DNA from 3 places in the Stenotrophomonas testudinis genome. Region 3 is predicted to be linked to each of the others. Evidence: predicted binding sites of a transcription regulator. Region 3 holds the regulator's gene; each other region holds the start of a gene.
What was found. The regulator FliA, encoded in region 3, starts transcription of late flagellar genes. The targets are predictions, from matches to a motif close to TAAAGTTTNNCNNNCNNNGGCCGATAA.
Positions count from the first base shown of each region.

Region 1 (4,185 bases), on a different contig from region 3:
GGCCGTGGCCTACTGAATGCTTCAGGCCTGCACTTTGAGGGTAGGGCGAGGCAGATGCGGGCAGTGTGAGTGCCCGCAATACCCCATGAGGTCAGGCGGCGCGCTTCAGCGCAGCGCCAGCCTGTGCCGATACCCGGAACACGGCACAGGCCCGGTCCAGATCTGCCGCCTGCCCAGCCATCGCACGCGCCGCGGCGCTGGCTTCCTCGACCAGTGCGGCATTCTGCTGGGTGGCCTCGTCCATCTGCGAGATGGTCTGGTTGACCTGCTCGATGCCGGCCGCCTGCTCGGCGCTGGCTTGGGCGATCTGCTGCACCAGGTGTCCGGTCAGGCCCGCGGCATCGGTCAACTGTGCGATGGCGGCCTCGGTCTGGCGGGCGATACCGATACCGGCCTCGACCCTGTCGGTGGAATCTTCGATCAATGCCTTGATGTCCTTGGCCGAAGCCGCCGCACGCTGCGCCAAGCTGCGCACTTCGCTGGCCACCACCGCGAATCCGCGCCCCTGCTCGCCTGCACGGGCTGCTTCGACCGCGGCATTGAGGGCGAGAATGTTGGTCTGGAACGCGATGCCGTCAATCAGGCTGATCATCTCGCCGATCCGCAGCGACGAGGCATTGATCTGTCCCATCACGCGAACCACGTCCTGTACCGCCTGGGCGGTCTGCTGCAGGGCTTCGCCGGCGCTGCGCGAGGCTGCATGGGCCTGCTGTGCGTGTTCGGCATTCTGGCGCACAGTGGAGGTCAGTTCCTCCATGGAGGCTGCGGTCTCTTCCAGGTTGGCGGCCTGGCTTTCGGTGCGCCGCGACAGGTCGGTGTTGCCGGCGGCAATTTCATCGGATGCGCTGGCGATTGAACCGGAGGCTTCCTGGATGCGGCGGATGATGCCCGCCAGATTCTCCGCCGTGCGGTTGGTGTCGCGCTGCATGGTGGCGAACACGCCCTGGAAGTCGCCCTTGATGCGGCGGGTCAGGTCGCCCTCGGCCATCGCACCCAATACTTTGGACAGCGCGCCGAGGCTGCCATCGGCGGTGGCCATCAGGCGGTTGAGGTCTTCGATCATGCGGCGGAAATCGTGACGGTAGGCCGTGGCATCGCCACGCACGCTGAAATCGCCGGCCGCAGCCGCCGACGCCAGGCGCTGGATGTCCTGGTTGATTGCATGCAGGCTGGCCTTGGCGGCATCCATCGATTCATGCAGGATCGCGCGGCTGCCCGGCAGGCGCCGTGCGTCGCGGCTCAGGTCACCCTGCGCGTACTGGTTCAACACGTCGATGGCATCGACGATTGCATCCAGATGCTCGAACACCATCGTGTTCATGCCTTGCGCCAGTTCGCCGTAGACACCAGGGAAATCCACCGGCATGCGGTGGCTGATGTCCTCGCCGGCATGCTTGCCGATCATCAGCTGGGTCTGCTGCGAGAAGCGCTGCAGCAGGCCGATCATGCCGTCGGTGGCGCGCAGCATCTGGCCCACTTCATCGGGACTGTCGTCCTGGTGGCGGACGCTGAGGTCGCCACGGGTGACCGCATTGATCGACGCCTGCACCTGGGCCAGCGGGCGGGTCAGGCTGCGCGAGATCAGCCACGCCGCGATGATGCCCAGGCCCAGGCTGAGGACGCCGAACAGGCTGAGCAGCCCGGTGGTGCGTGCGGCCAAGGCCTGCATTTCCGTGGCGGCTTCTTCCACCAACTTCTGCTGCAGATCGGCGAACTCCGCAAGGGCAGCGTTCCAGTCGGCGGCGGCAGGGCCGGCGCGGGTCAACAGCACGGTGCTGGCAGCGTCGAAGTCGCCGGCCTGCATCGCTGCATCCAGGTCGCGGTTGAGTGCGACGGTGGCCTGCTGCTTCTGTGCGACCTTGATGCGCATGGTTTCGGCCAGCGGGCTGGTGGCCGGGCGTTCGGTGAAGTGGGCCCAGATCTGGTCATATCGCGCGGACATCGCGTGCGCCTTCGCAAGATCTGCTTCCAGGCCCTGGCCGCGCTTGATCAGCATGTCGCGGCGCAGGAGCAGCAGCTCCTTGTTGATGATGAGCATGTCGTACAGCTCGCCCATGCGGGTCACGCGCACGTTCACCGCGTTGTCGAACTGTTGGCGCTGCTGATGGTTGCTGTGCAGGGCGATCGCAAGAATGGTGGCGATCAGAAGGAGCAGGATGGAAAAACCCGCAGTGAGGCGGGTGCCAACCTTGAAGCAGCGCAGCGTGTTCATTTTGTGAAATCCGGTAGTCGTTGTAGGCCCGACTGCCGGGCGTGTCTGCACAGGAGGAAGTCCCGGCAAGCAGTACAACGGTAGCGGCGGCGCAGCCTGAAGCTTTAGCGCCGCGGTTTGGATTTTTTTGGAAGCGCCTGCGGATCAGGCAATGCAGAGCACGAACACCGCCGACAGCGCGAGCATCAGCACGAACACGCGCCGGCTCAGGGCCAGGCACGCAAGGCCTGCCGTCAATGCCCAGGCGCCCAGCAGGACGCAGGCCAGCAGCCACAGGCCCATGCCCATCAGCGAGCCGGACACCACGCCGGACATCGCCAGTGCTTTGAACAGGCCAATGCCCAGTACGCTGCCGAGCATCCCCGCCTGCAGGGCGATGGCATCATGACGGGCAGGGGCAGGGCGGTGATGCATGGGCTGCACTGTGCAGCAAGCCACATCCACGCGATGTGTTTTTAAAGGGGTCCGACCCCGGGCCCATCACTTACGCATGGTCATCCAGCGCATCGCCATCCCAGTCGGGCAGCGCGTCGTCAGCACCCAGAGCGTCGGGGTCCACCGGCTCCAGCAGCGTGTAGTCATCCCGTCGCGGGTCGCGGATACCTAGGCCCACATAGGCAGCCTCCAGCGCCGCGGTATGCGCGTGCCGTCGCAGCTGCGCCGGCGTGGTCAGCTCTCCCCTCAGCCATGCCGCTGCGACCGCGGGCTCCACAAAGACCGGCCCGTCGGTAGACAGCGGGGCCGGGATAGCCGGGTTGCCGTCAGTCAGGATCGAGAACGTGTCGCGCATGTCGCCGGCCTCGTCCTGCCAGTGCTCCCACAGGCCTGCTGCCAGCAACGCCAACCCATCCTGACGCTGGACGAACATCGGCCACGGTGGTCGTCGCTGCCGGTCCCATTTGAAATAGCCCGTCATCGGCACGATGCAGCGCCGCTTGCTCCACGCATCTGCAAAGATGCGGCTGCGCGGGGCGCGTTCCAGCCGGGAGGTCACCGTGGTGTAGGGCGTGGAAGGTTGCTTCGACCAGCGCGGCACCAGGCCCCACTGCATCTCCGCAACCACCGTCGTGGTCTTCGTATCGGCGGCGCCGGCCGCCCAGACCCAGGCGTGGCCGTCCTTGCCGATGTTGTAGCGCGCATCCGCCGTTGCCAGTGCTGCCGACACGTCGCCGGGCAGGGCAGGGGCAAAGCTGTCCACATCCACAAAGGCCTGCACGAAACGCCGCATGCCCGCTCCGTCGTCGGCTCAGCGTGGCGACTGGGCTTGCAACGCGTCGCGTCCGCGCGGGGTCAGGTCGATGTCACCGTCTTCTGCCTGCACGGCAAGGCCTGCGTTGACCGCCCAGGTGGCGGCGTCACTGTCCACCTGCCCCGCATCGGCAATGGCCTGCAGGATCTGGCGCTGTGGCCCGGTCAGGGACGTGTTAATGTTCATACGCCCAGCACGCGCGGCAGCTTCCAGTCCGCAACCCGTGCATTGCTTACCGCTTGGTGGCATCCGCAGTCATCACAGCGGAACAGGGTGCCGCCGGGCAGGTGCAGCAGGTTGCCTTCGGTGGACGAGGTCGTCGCCTCGCAGTGGTTGCAGGTCACCGTCAGCGAGGTGATGCGTTCGACCCCGCCGGCCATGTTGAAGACGGCCTCGAAGGCGCGAATGGCGAAATGACCGGTGTCCGACATGGGGAAAGGGGTGCCAAGGGAGAAGGTGTATTCATCGTCACACTTTCCCCTGTGATGACCCTGTCAGTCCGATGCGGTGGCGAGGTCAAATCCAGTCACGTGGCCACAGCCCCTGCCGGCGGCAAGGGCTGCGTGCAGGACCTCAGGCGGCCTTGCGGCGGCGGTCGACCAGCATCGACACGCCCCACAGCAGCAGGCCACCGATGGCGGTGGCGGCGCCGACATAACCGGTGGTGGCCGGGCTGAAGCCGGCGCTGATGGCCATGCCGCCCAGCCACGGGCCCAGCGCGTTG
Region 1 covers NZ_JAMOKY010000003.1:167,942-172,126, forward strand. The annotation lists gene NQ204_RS03400 (methyl-accepting chemotaxis protein) at 92-2,212, opposite strand; gene NQ204_RS03410 (hypothetical protein) at 2,357-2,626, opposite strand; gene NQ204_RS03415 (SOS response-associated peptidase) at 2,697-3,440, opposite strand; gene NQ204_RS03420 (hypothetical protein) at 3,459-3,647, opposite strand; gene NQ204_RS03425 (hypothetical protein) at 3,644-3,892, opposite strand; gene NQ204_RS03430 (MFS transporter) at 4,035-4,185, opposite strand, start outside.
Region 1: the regulator FliA is predicted to act here: its motif matches at 2,293-2,319, upstream of NQ204_RS03400 (methyl-accepting chemotaxis protein).

Region 2 (4,185 bases), on a different contig from region 3:
GCCTGTTCGGCCTGCACATTGCCTTGGCCGACGCGGGTGACCGAATCTTCGATCAGCCCCTTGATCTGCTTGGCGGCCTCGGCACTGCGCTGGGCCAGCAGGCGCACTTCGGACGCCACCACGGCGAAGCTGCGGCCCTGCTCTCCGGCACGCGCGGCTTCCACGGCAGCGTTCAGCGCCAGGATGTTGGTCTGGAAGGCGATGCCGTCGATCAGCTGGGTAATGTCGCCGATGCGGCGCGAGGCTTCGCTGATGCCATGCATGGTAGCCACCACCTGGCCCACGGCCTGGCCGCCACGCGCGGCCACCGCCGCCGCGCCCTGCACCAGCGCATCGGCACGGCCGGCGGCATCGGCGTTGCGGCCGACGGTGTCGGTCAGTTCGTGCATCGACGCGGCGGTCTCTTCGAGGTTGGCCGCTTGCTGTTCGGTACGCTGCGAGAGATCATGGTGGCCGGCGACGATCTCGCCCACGCCCACATCCAGCCGCGACGTGGCCTGCTGGATGCGGGTGACGATGCAGCCGAGCTGGCCGACGGTGGCATTGGCATCGTCGCGCATGCGCGCGAACACGCCCTGCAGGTCGCCTTCCATGCGCACGCTCAGGTCACCGCGGGCCAGTGCCGCCAGCAGCGCCTGCAGATCGCCCAGATTGGTTTCGAACGTGGCCAGCAGATGGTTGATGCTGGTGGACAGCGTACGCACGAAGCCCTGCTTGCCTTCCAGCGCGATGCGACCCTGCAGTTCACCGTGTGCGGCCGCATCGACCAGCGCGGCCACTTCGGTTTCCAGCAGGGTTTCCAGCGCGCGGCTGCGCCATTCCACCGCCACGCCGAGGAAGTGGCTCTCATCGACGATCGCGTTGGCGATCAGCTGGTAGCGGACGCCGAGGTGATTGATCTCGCGCTCCTCGCGGCGGCGCACGCCGGCCAGGCTGGTCATGGCCGGGTGCAGGCGCACCGCATCGCTGCCAACCAGTGCGTCGGCCGGCATGCCCAGCAGCTGCAGCAGGGCGGGATTGGCGTAGGCCACCTGCCCTTCCGCATCGATCACCATCAGCCCGGTCTGTGCGCTGTCCAGCGCCTGGCGCACGCGGGTGTTGCCACGGGCCACCGCGCGTTCTTCCTCGATGCGCGCACGCAGGCGCTGCTGCATGTCGATCAGGCGCTGCGCCAGCTGGCCGATTTCATCGTTGGCGTTGTGCACGCGCAGGGTGGTGTCGAGGCGATCATCGGCGATGTCACTGGCGAAGCGCAGGGTGTCCTGGATCGGACGGCGTACCGCGCGCAGCACCAGCACCAGGCTGGTGATCAGCACACCGGCCACCAGCACGAGCGTGGCGGCGAACAGCACGCTCATGGTGCGTGCACCGGCCTGCTGGCGTGCCTGTGCCTGGGCCAGCGCCTGCACCTGGGCCTTCTGGAAGGCGGCCAGTGCAGGCGCCACGCCGGCGGCCGTATCCAGCAGCGACTGCGCTTCCACATCCAGGCCGACGCGGGCGGCGGTGTAGCCCAGCAGCGCGGCCTGGTAGGCATCCATGTCGGTGCGCAGGCTTTCCTGCGCCTCGATCGGCAACCCTGCCAGGGCCAGATCGAAGGGCAGCTTCTCTTCGCTGGCGCGGTCGGCATGGGTGGAGTCGCCATCGAGCAGCAGCAACGCCTCCTGCCGGCGCATCTTCTGCACATGCAGTTCCAGCACCGGACGCTGCAGCGCGGTCACGTTCGCCTGCAGCGTGTCGGCGGCCTGCTGCAGCTGCGCGGTCAGGCCCGCGTCGCCGCGACCCATCTCATCCACGCGCTCGAACAGCGCGGCGATGCCCTGCGAGAAGCCGTCAACCGCTTCGGCCAGGGACTGCAGCGTCTTGCGCCGGCCGGCATCCATCGGCATCGCGCGCAACGCCTGCAGATCCTGCTTCAGCTCCTGCTGGGTGGCCAGCAGCTGGCTGCGGTCGGCATCATCGAAACTGCGCGCATACTGTGTCTGCAGGCGCCGTGCTTCGGCCACGCGGGTGGCCAGCGCCGCCGCCAGATCGCTGCCGTGCTGGTAGCTGGCCTGGGTGCGGGCCGCCTGTGCGCTGGCGTGGCCGGTCCAGGCGTAGACCCCGGCGATGGCGACCAGGCCCAGGCCGCAGACCCACAAGGTGGCCTTCAGCTTGTCGGCCACGCTGAGCCGGTGCGGCTGCAGCCAGCGCAACAGGCCGGGAAACGCCGAGCGCAGCCCATCGAAGTGGGTGCGCAGGGACCGAAGGCGAACAACCGCGGTCGACATGACAGACTCCAGGCAAAAGGACGCACCTGTATCGACCTGGATCAGCGGGACTTTAGAATTGTTTTCGAGAACTGCCCCCCGGGGGCGCGCTTACGGTCTTTGTACCGGCCGCAGGCGACGGGGCGATGACATCGGCGCCCTGCCCTTGACCTCAACCCCGGTTGCGGTTGCACAGTAGGTGTCCCTGCCCCGCCTGGCGCCGTCATGACCACGCTCGATATCCCCCGTTACCTGCAGCGCCTGCAGCTGCCGGCCGCGCCGCCGGCCACCCTGGCCGGGCTGACCCTGCTGCAGCAGCGCCACAACGCCCATGTGCCGTTCGAGACCCTCACCTGCCTGCTGCGCGATGCGGTGCCGATCGACCTGGACAGCGTGCAGCGCAAGCTGCTGGACGCGCAGCGCGGGGGCTACTGCTTCGAGCTCAATGGCGCCTTCCTCGTGCTGCTGCAGGCGCTGGGCTTCGATGCCCATGCACTGAGCGCGCGCGTGCTGCTGTCGGCCGCCGAAGGCGAACTGACCCCACGTACCCACCTGTTGATCCGGGTGCGGCTGGACGGCGAGGACTGGCTGGTTGATACCGGCTTCGGCAGCCTGACCCCGAGCGTGCCGCTGCGCCTGCGGGAAACAGCCGCACAGGACACGCCGCATGAACGCTACCGGCTACAGTGCCTGGATGATGGCGATTACCTGCTGGCGGCCAGCAGCGGTGACGACTGGCGGTCGCTGTACCGGTTCGACCTGACGTCGCCGGCGGCGGCCGACAATGAGGTGGGCAACTGGTATGTGTGCACGCATCCGCACTCGAGTTTCCCCGGGGAACTGCGTGCTTCACTGACCTGGCCGGAGGGGCGGCGCACGCTGGGCAGTGGCAACTACACCGAATACCGCCCGGACCAGGCGCCGGAGAAGCGGGCGTTGCGCGATGTGGCCGATGTGCGGCAGGTGCTGCAGGAACGCTTTGGCGTGCGGCTGCCGGACGATGCGCGGCTGGATCCGGCCATTGCCGGGTGGCTGCAGCGGTGGCAGGCGACAGCCGGGTAGAGTCGAGCTTGCTCGACTGGGTGCGCGGAGCAGTCGAGCAAGCTCGACTCTACGGGCCAACAGCAGCCGAGCGTGGGCTCGGCTCTACAGATGGGCGTCAGGCTGTTGTCGGGGCCTGCACGGCGATGCGGTTGCCTTCACTGTCGGCGATCTCCGCCACGCGCCAGGCCCCTGCCTCGGCGGGGCCGAATCGCAGCGCGGCACCCGCCTGCAGCGCACGGGCAAGGCTGGCATCGAGATCCTGCACACCGGCATAGATGCGCGTGCCCCGCTCGGACGGCAGGTAATCCGCGCCATGGACCAGCGCCATGCTGGCACCGCCTGCATCGTCGTCGAACGGCAGTTACGCCATCGTGCAGTCGTGCACTTCCACCGGGGCATCGATCTCCACCTGCAGCCACCGCTGGTAGAACGCGATGGCGCGGGCCAGGTCGACCACCGGAATCTCGACGTGCATGACGGGGTTCATCGTCGCACCATACCGCTTCAGATGATGCGCAGGGTAATCGCCTTCAGCACCGCGCGGGTGCGGTCGCGGGTGCCCAGCTTGTCGAGGATGCTGGACACGTAGTTCTTCACCGTGCCTTCGGCCAGGAACAGGCTGCGCGCGATTTCCTTGTTGCTGTAGCCACCGGCCAGCAGGCGCAGGATGGCCACTTCGCGTTCGCCGAAGGTATCGCTTGGTGGCGCCTCGTCGTGGAAGCGGTAGCGAGAGCGCACCGGTTCGGTACTGACCGGCAGCAGCAGGGTTTCGCCGGCGGCGACGCGCTCGATGGCTTCGCGCAGGTCGGCCGGCGCTGCGTCCTTCAGCAGGAAGCCCTGCGCACCCGCTTCGCTGGCGCGCAGCAGCAGGTTGCTTTCATCGAAGGTGGTCAGC
Region 2 covers NZ_JAMOKY010000005.1:30,128-34,312, forward strand. The annotation lists gene NQ204_RS04880 (methyl-accepting chemotaxis protein) at 1-2,267, opposite strand, end outside; gene NQ204_RS04885 (arylamine N-acetyltransferase family protein) at 2,472-3,308, shown strand; gene NQ204_RS04890 (VOC family protein) at 3,406-3,618, opposite strand; gene NQ204_RS04895 (VOC family protein) at 3,652-3,777, opposite strand; gene NQ204_RS04900 (response regulator transcription factor) at 3,795-4,185, opposite strand, start outside.
Region 2: the regulator FliA is predicted to act here: its motif matches at 2,296-2,322, upstream of NQ204_RS04880 (methyl-accepting chemotaxis protein).

Region 3 (4,185 bases):
CGCCGACAGGCGCACATGGCCCATCCGTGGCTTGCCCTGGGCTTCGCGCAGGTCGGGCATTTCCACGCCGTGGTCGATGGCGTTGCGCACCAGGTGCACCAGCGGGTCGGCCAGCGCTTCGACCAGGTTGCGGTCCAGTTCGGTCTCGGCGCCGATCAGCTCCAGGTCCACTTCCTTCTGCAGCGAACGCGCGACGTCGCGGGCCACCTTCGGGAAGCGCGAGAACACCTTGCCGACCGGCTGCATGCGGGTGCGCATGACCGCCGACTGCAGGCGCGCGGTGGCGATGTCCAGCGTCGACACGGCGCGGTCCAGCTCTTCGTCGCGCAGGCGGGTGCGCAGGGTCTTGAGCCGGTTCCGTGACAGTACCAGTTCGCCGATCAGGTTGACGATGGCGTCCAAGCGCTTGGTATCCACGCGCACGGTGTGTTCCGCTTCGGCCACCGGCTTGTTCGCCGCCGGCTTGGCCGCCGCACGCGGCGCAGGTGCCGGTGCCGGCGGTGCCGCGACCGGTACCGCAGCCACCGGCTTGGCGCCGGGCACGGCACCGCCATGCAGCTGGTCGAGCAGGGCTTCGAACTCGTCTTCGCTGATCAGGCCGTCGTCGGCCTTCTTCGGCGGTGCGACCGCAGTCGGGGCGTTGCCGCCGTGCAGCTGGTCGAGCAGCGCTTCGAACTCGTCGTCGGTGATCAGGTCGCCGCCGGCAGCAGCCGGCGCGGCCGCCGTGGCGGCGCCCGTGGAGGGGCTCGCACCACCGTGCACGTCGAACTGGGCGATCAGTTCCGGCGGCGCATAGCCGGGTTCAGTGCCGGACGACACCGCGTCGAGCATCGACTGCAGGTAGTCCAGCGACTGCTGGGCGGCATCGAAGTGATGGGCCTGCAGCACGGCTTGGCCGGCACGCGCGGCGCCCAGCGCTTCTTCCGCCGCATGGCACAGCTCGACCATGGCGGTGATGCCGAGGAAGCCGGCGCCACCCTTCAGCGTGTGGTAACCACGGAAGACCGCATTGAGCTGGTCGTTGTCCTGCGGTGCCTGTTCCAGCGACACCAGCTGTTCGCCCAGGCGATCCAGGATTTCCTGGGCCTCGATGATGAAATCGGCAGTGATGTCGTCGGCAACCGCGCTCATGCTTACAGCCCCAGATCCGACAGCAGGTCGTCGGCGTCGTTCTGCGAGACCGCGTGGCGGTCCAGTCCCTTCAGTGCCGGCCCGGCTAGTTCCGGGTCGGTGCGATGCTGTTCCGGCGGCAGGCCGAGCGCGCCGAAGCCTTCGTGCACGCGGCGGACGATGCCGACCACGCGACGGATGATCTGCCCGGTCAGGTCCTGGTAGCTCTGGGTAAGGGCGATCTCGGTCAGGTTGTGGCGGATGCGCTCAAGCTGTTCGCCCTGGCCCGGCTGCAGGCCATCTGCACGCAGCTGTTCGGTCAGGGCGCGGCATTCCTCGGCCAGGTCCAGGGTGCGGTGGGTGGCCTGTTCGGTCATCGCCACCACGTGGTCCAGGCGTGCGCAGGCATCGTCCAGCTCGCCGGCCTCGTCGGGCACGGTCGGCAGTTCGCCCAGTGCCTGGCCCAGCTCGCGGGCCAGCCGTGAAAGGCCGCTCATCATCGGCTGGGTGCGCGCGGCCACCAGGCTGTCGATGCGCTGGCGCCAGGCGGTCTCGTCACCCGACTCCAATGCATCCAGGGCCTCCTGCAGGCGCAGGGCGAGGGCGCTTCTGTCGACCTGGGCGTCCATCAGGCGCTCGCTGCCAGGCGTTCGAAGATCTTGCCGAGCTTCTCTTCCAGGGTCTGCGCGGTAAATGGCTTGATGATGTAGCCGTTGACGCCGCTCTGGGCCGCTTCGATGATCTGCTCACGCTTGGCTTCGGCGGTCACCATCAGCACTGGCAACGTCTTCAGCTTGGCATCGGCGCGGATCGCCTTGAGCAGCTCGATGCCGGTCATCACCGGCATGTTCCAGTCGGTGACCACGAAATCGAACGGCTGGCTCTGCAGCAACGACAGCGCGGCATGTCCGTCCTCGGCTTCTGCGGTGTTGGTGAAGCCCAGATCGCCCAGCAGGTTCTTGACGATGCGACGCATGGTCGAGAAATCGTCAACGATCAGGATGCGCATGTTCTTGTTCAAAGCAGAGTTCCTTTGTTGTTCACTGCGGGCGGCCGGGGGCAGCCGCCTCGCGCATGTTCATTGCTCGAGGCCGGCGTCGGCCGCCTCGAAGACCTTCAGCCTGCCGCGCAGTCGCAGCACGGCCTGGCCGTGGATCTGGCAGACCCGCGACTCGCTAACGCCTAGCACCGCGCCGATCTCCTTCAGGTTCAGCTCCTGCTCGTAGTAGAGCGACAGCACGAGCTGTTCGCGCTCGGGCAGGTGGCCGATCGCCTTGCCCAGCTCGCGGCCGAATTCGCCGCGTTCCAGCACCTGCTGCGGCGTCGGGCCGCCCTGGGCGACCGTGTCCAGCTCGCCCTGGTCCTCGATGCGCGATTCCAGGCTCAGCACCTGGCCACGCGAGGCGTCTTCCATCAGGCGCAGGTACTCGGGCAGGGGCATGTCCATCGCCGCGGCCACTTCGGTGGCGCTGGCGGCGCGGCCGCTGCTCTGCTCCAGCCGGCGGATGGTGGCGGCGGCGTCGCGGGCACGGCGGTGCACCGAGCGCGGCACCCAGTCGCCACGGCGGATCTCGTCGATCATCGAGCCACGGATGCGGATCGAGGCGTAGGTCTCGAACGAGGCGCCCTGATCGGCGTCATAGCTGCGCGAGGCTTCGATCAAGCCCATCATGCCGGCCTGGATCAGGTCGTCCACCTCGACGCTGGCCGGCAGGCGTGCGGCCAGGTGGTGAGCGATGCGCCGCACCAGATCGGAGTGCTGGGCGATGACGTCGGTCGCGCTGGCGCGCTGGACTTCCTTGTACTGGGCTGCACCTTTCATACGGTCACCCCACGCTGCTTGAGGATGCGTTCGAGGAAGAACTCGACGCCGCCACGCGGTTCGGTCGGCGCCTGCCAGCGGGCGGTACGGCGGGCGATCTCGGTGATCGCCAGCGCGGCCGGGCTGGACGGGTAGGCTTTGACCACCGGCTGCTGGCGCTGCACCGACAGGCGCAGCCAGTCATCCTGCGGCACGCAGCCCAGGTAGTTCAGCGAGACATCGGCGAGGAACTTCTCGCAGACGCGGGTCAGCTTTTCATACAGCACGCGGCCCTCGTTGGGGTCGCGCACCATGTTGGCCACCACCTGGATGCGGTCCACGCCACGTTCGCGCGAGAGCACCTTGATCAGCGCATAGGCGTCGGTGATCGAGGCCGGCTCATCACAGACCACCACCACGGTGTCCTGCGCGGCCTGGCAGAAGGTCAGCACGCCGTCGGTGATGCCAGCGGCTGTGTCCACCACCATGATGTCCAGATCACGTTCCAGCTCGGAGAACACGTTGACCAGGCCGACGTGCTCGGCCGGGGCCAGTTCGGCCATGTGCCGGCGGCCCGAGGCGGCCGGGACCACCAGGACCCCGTTGGGGCCCTCGATGATCACCTCGTCCAGGCTGCAGCGGCCGGCCACCAGGTCGGCCAGGGTGAACTTGGGGTTCAGGCCGAGGATGACGTCGATGTTGGCCAGCCCCAGGTCGGCGTCCAGCAGCAGGGTGCGTTTGCCCATGCCCGCCAGCGCCACGGCGAGGTTGGCCGATACGTTCGTTTTGCCCACGCCGCCCTTGCCGCCGCTCACTGCGATGGTGCGGACAGGGCCGAGCGGCGCGCTGCGGGTCGCCGACAGCGGGAAGGTATTGGTCAGCTTGGCGTACTCACGCGACGGCATGGTTCAACTCCGGGTTGCAGGGCATATCGGCCGCTCGGCGCAAATCTTCAAGGCGAAGTACGAGATTGGCTGCACTGGCCCGGTGCAGGTCCTCCGGGACGTCCTGTCCATCGGTCACCCAGGTGATCGGCAGGGCGTGGTCGACGGCCACCGAGAGGGCGTTGCCGAAGCGGCCGGTCTCGTCCAGCTTGCTCAGCACCAGGCCCTGCAGGTTGGCCGCGCCGAAGCGGCGGACGACCTCGTCCATGTCACCGAAGCTGGTGTTGGCCGGCAGCACCAGCAGGGTGCGCACCTGGCGGGCGGCCCGCAGCCACTGCAGCTGGGCGGCCAGGGCACGGTCGCGCGGGCCCAGGCCGGCGGTGTCGATCA
Region 3 covers NZ_JAMOKY010000054.1:731-4,915, reverse strand. The annotation lists gene NQ204_RS18535 (chemotaxis protein CheA) at 1-1,131, opposite strand, end outside; gene NQ204_RS18530 (protein phosphatase CheZ) at 1,134-1,739, opposite strand; gene cheY (chemotaxis response regulator CheY) at 1,739-2,131, opposite strand; gene NQ204_RS18520 (RNA polymerase sigma factor FliA) at 2,189-2,932, opposite strand; gene NQ204_RS18515 (MinD/ParA family protein) at 2,929-3,816, opposite strand; partial or broken gene flhF (flagellar biosynthesis GTPase FlhF) at 3,803-4,185, opposite strand, start outside.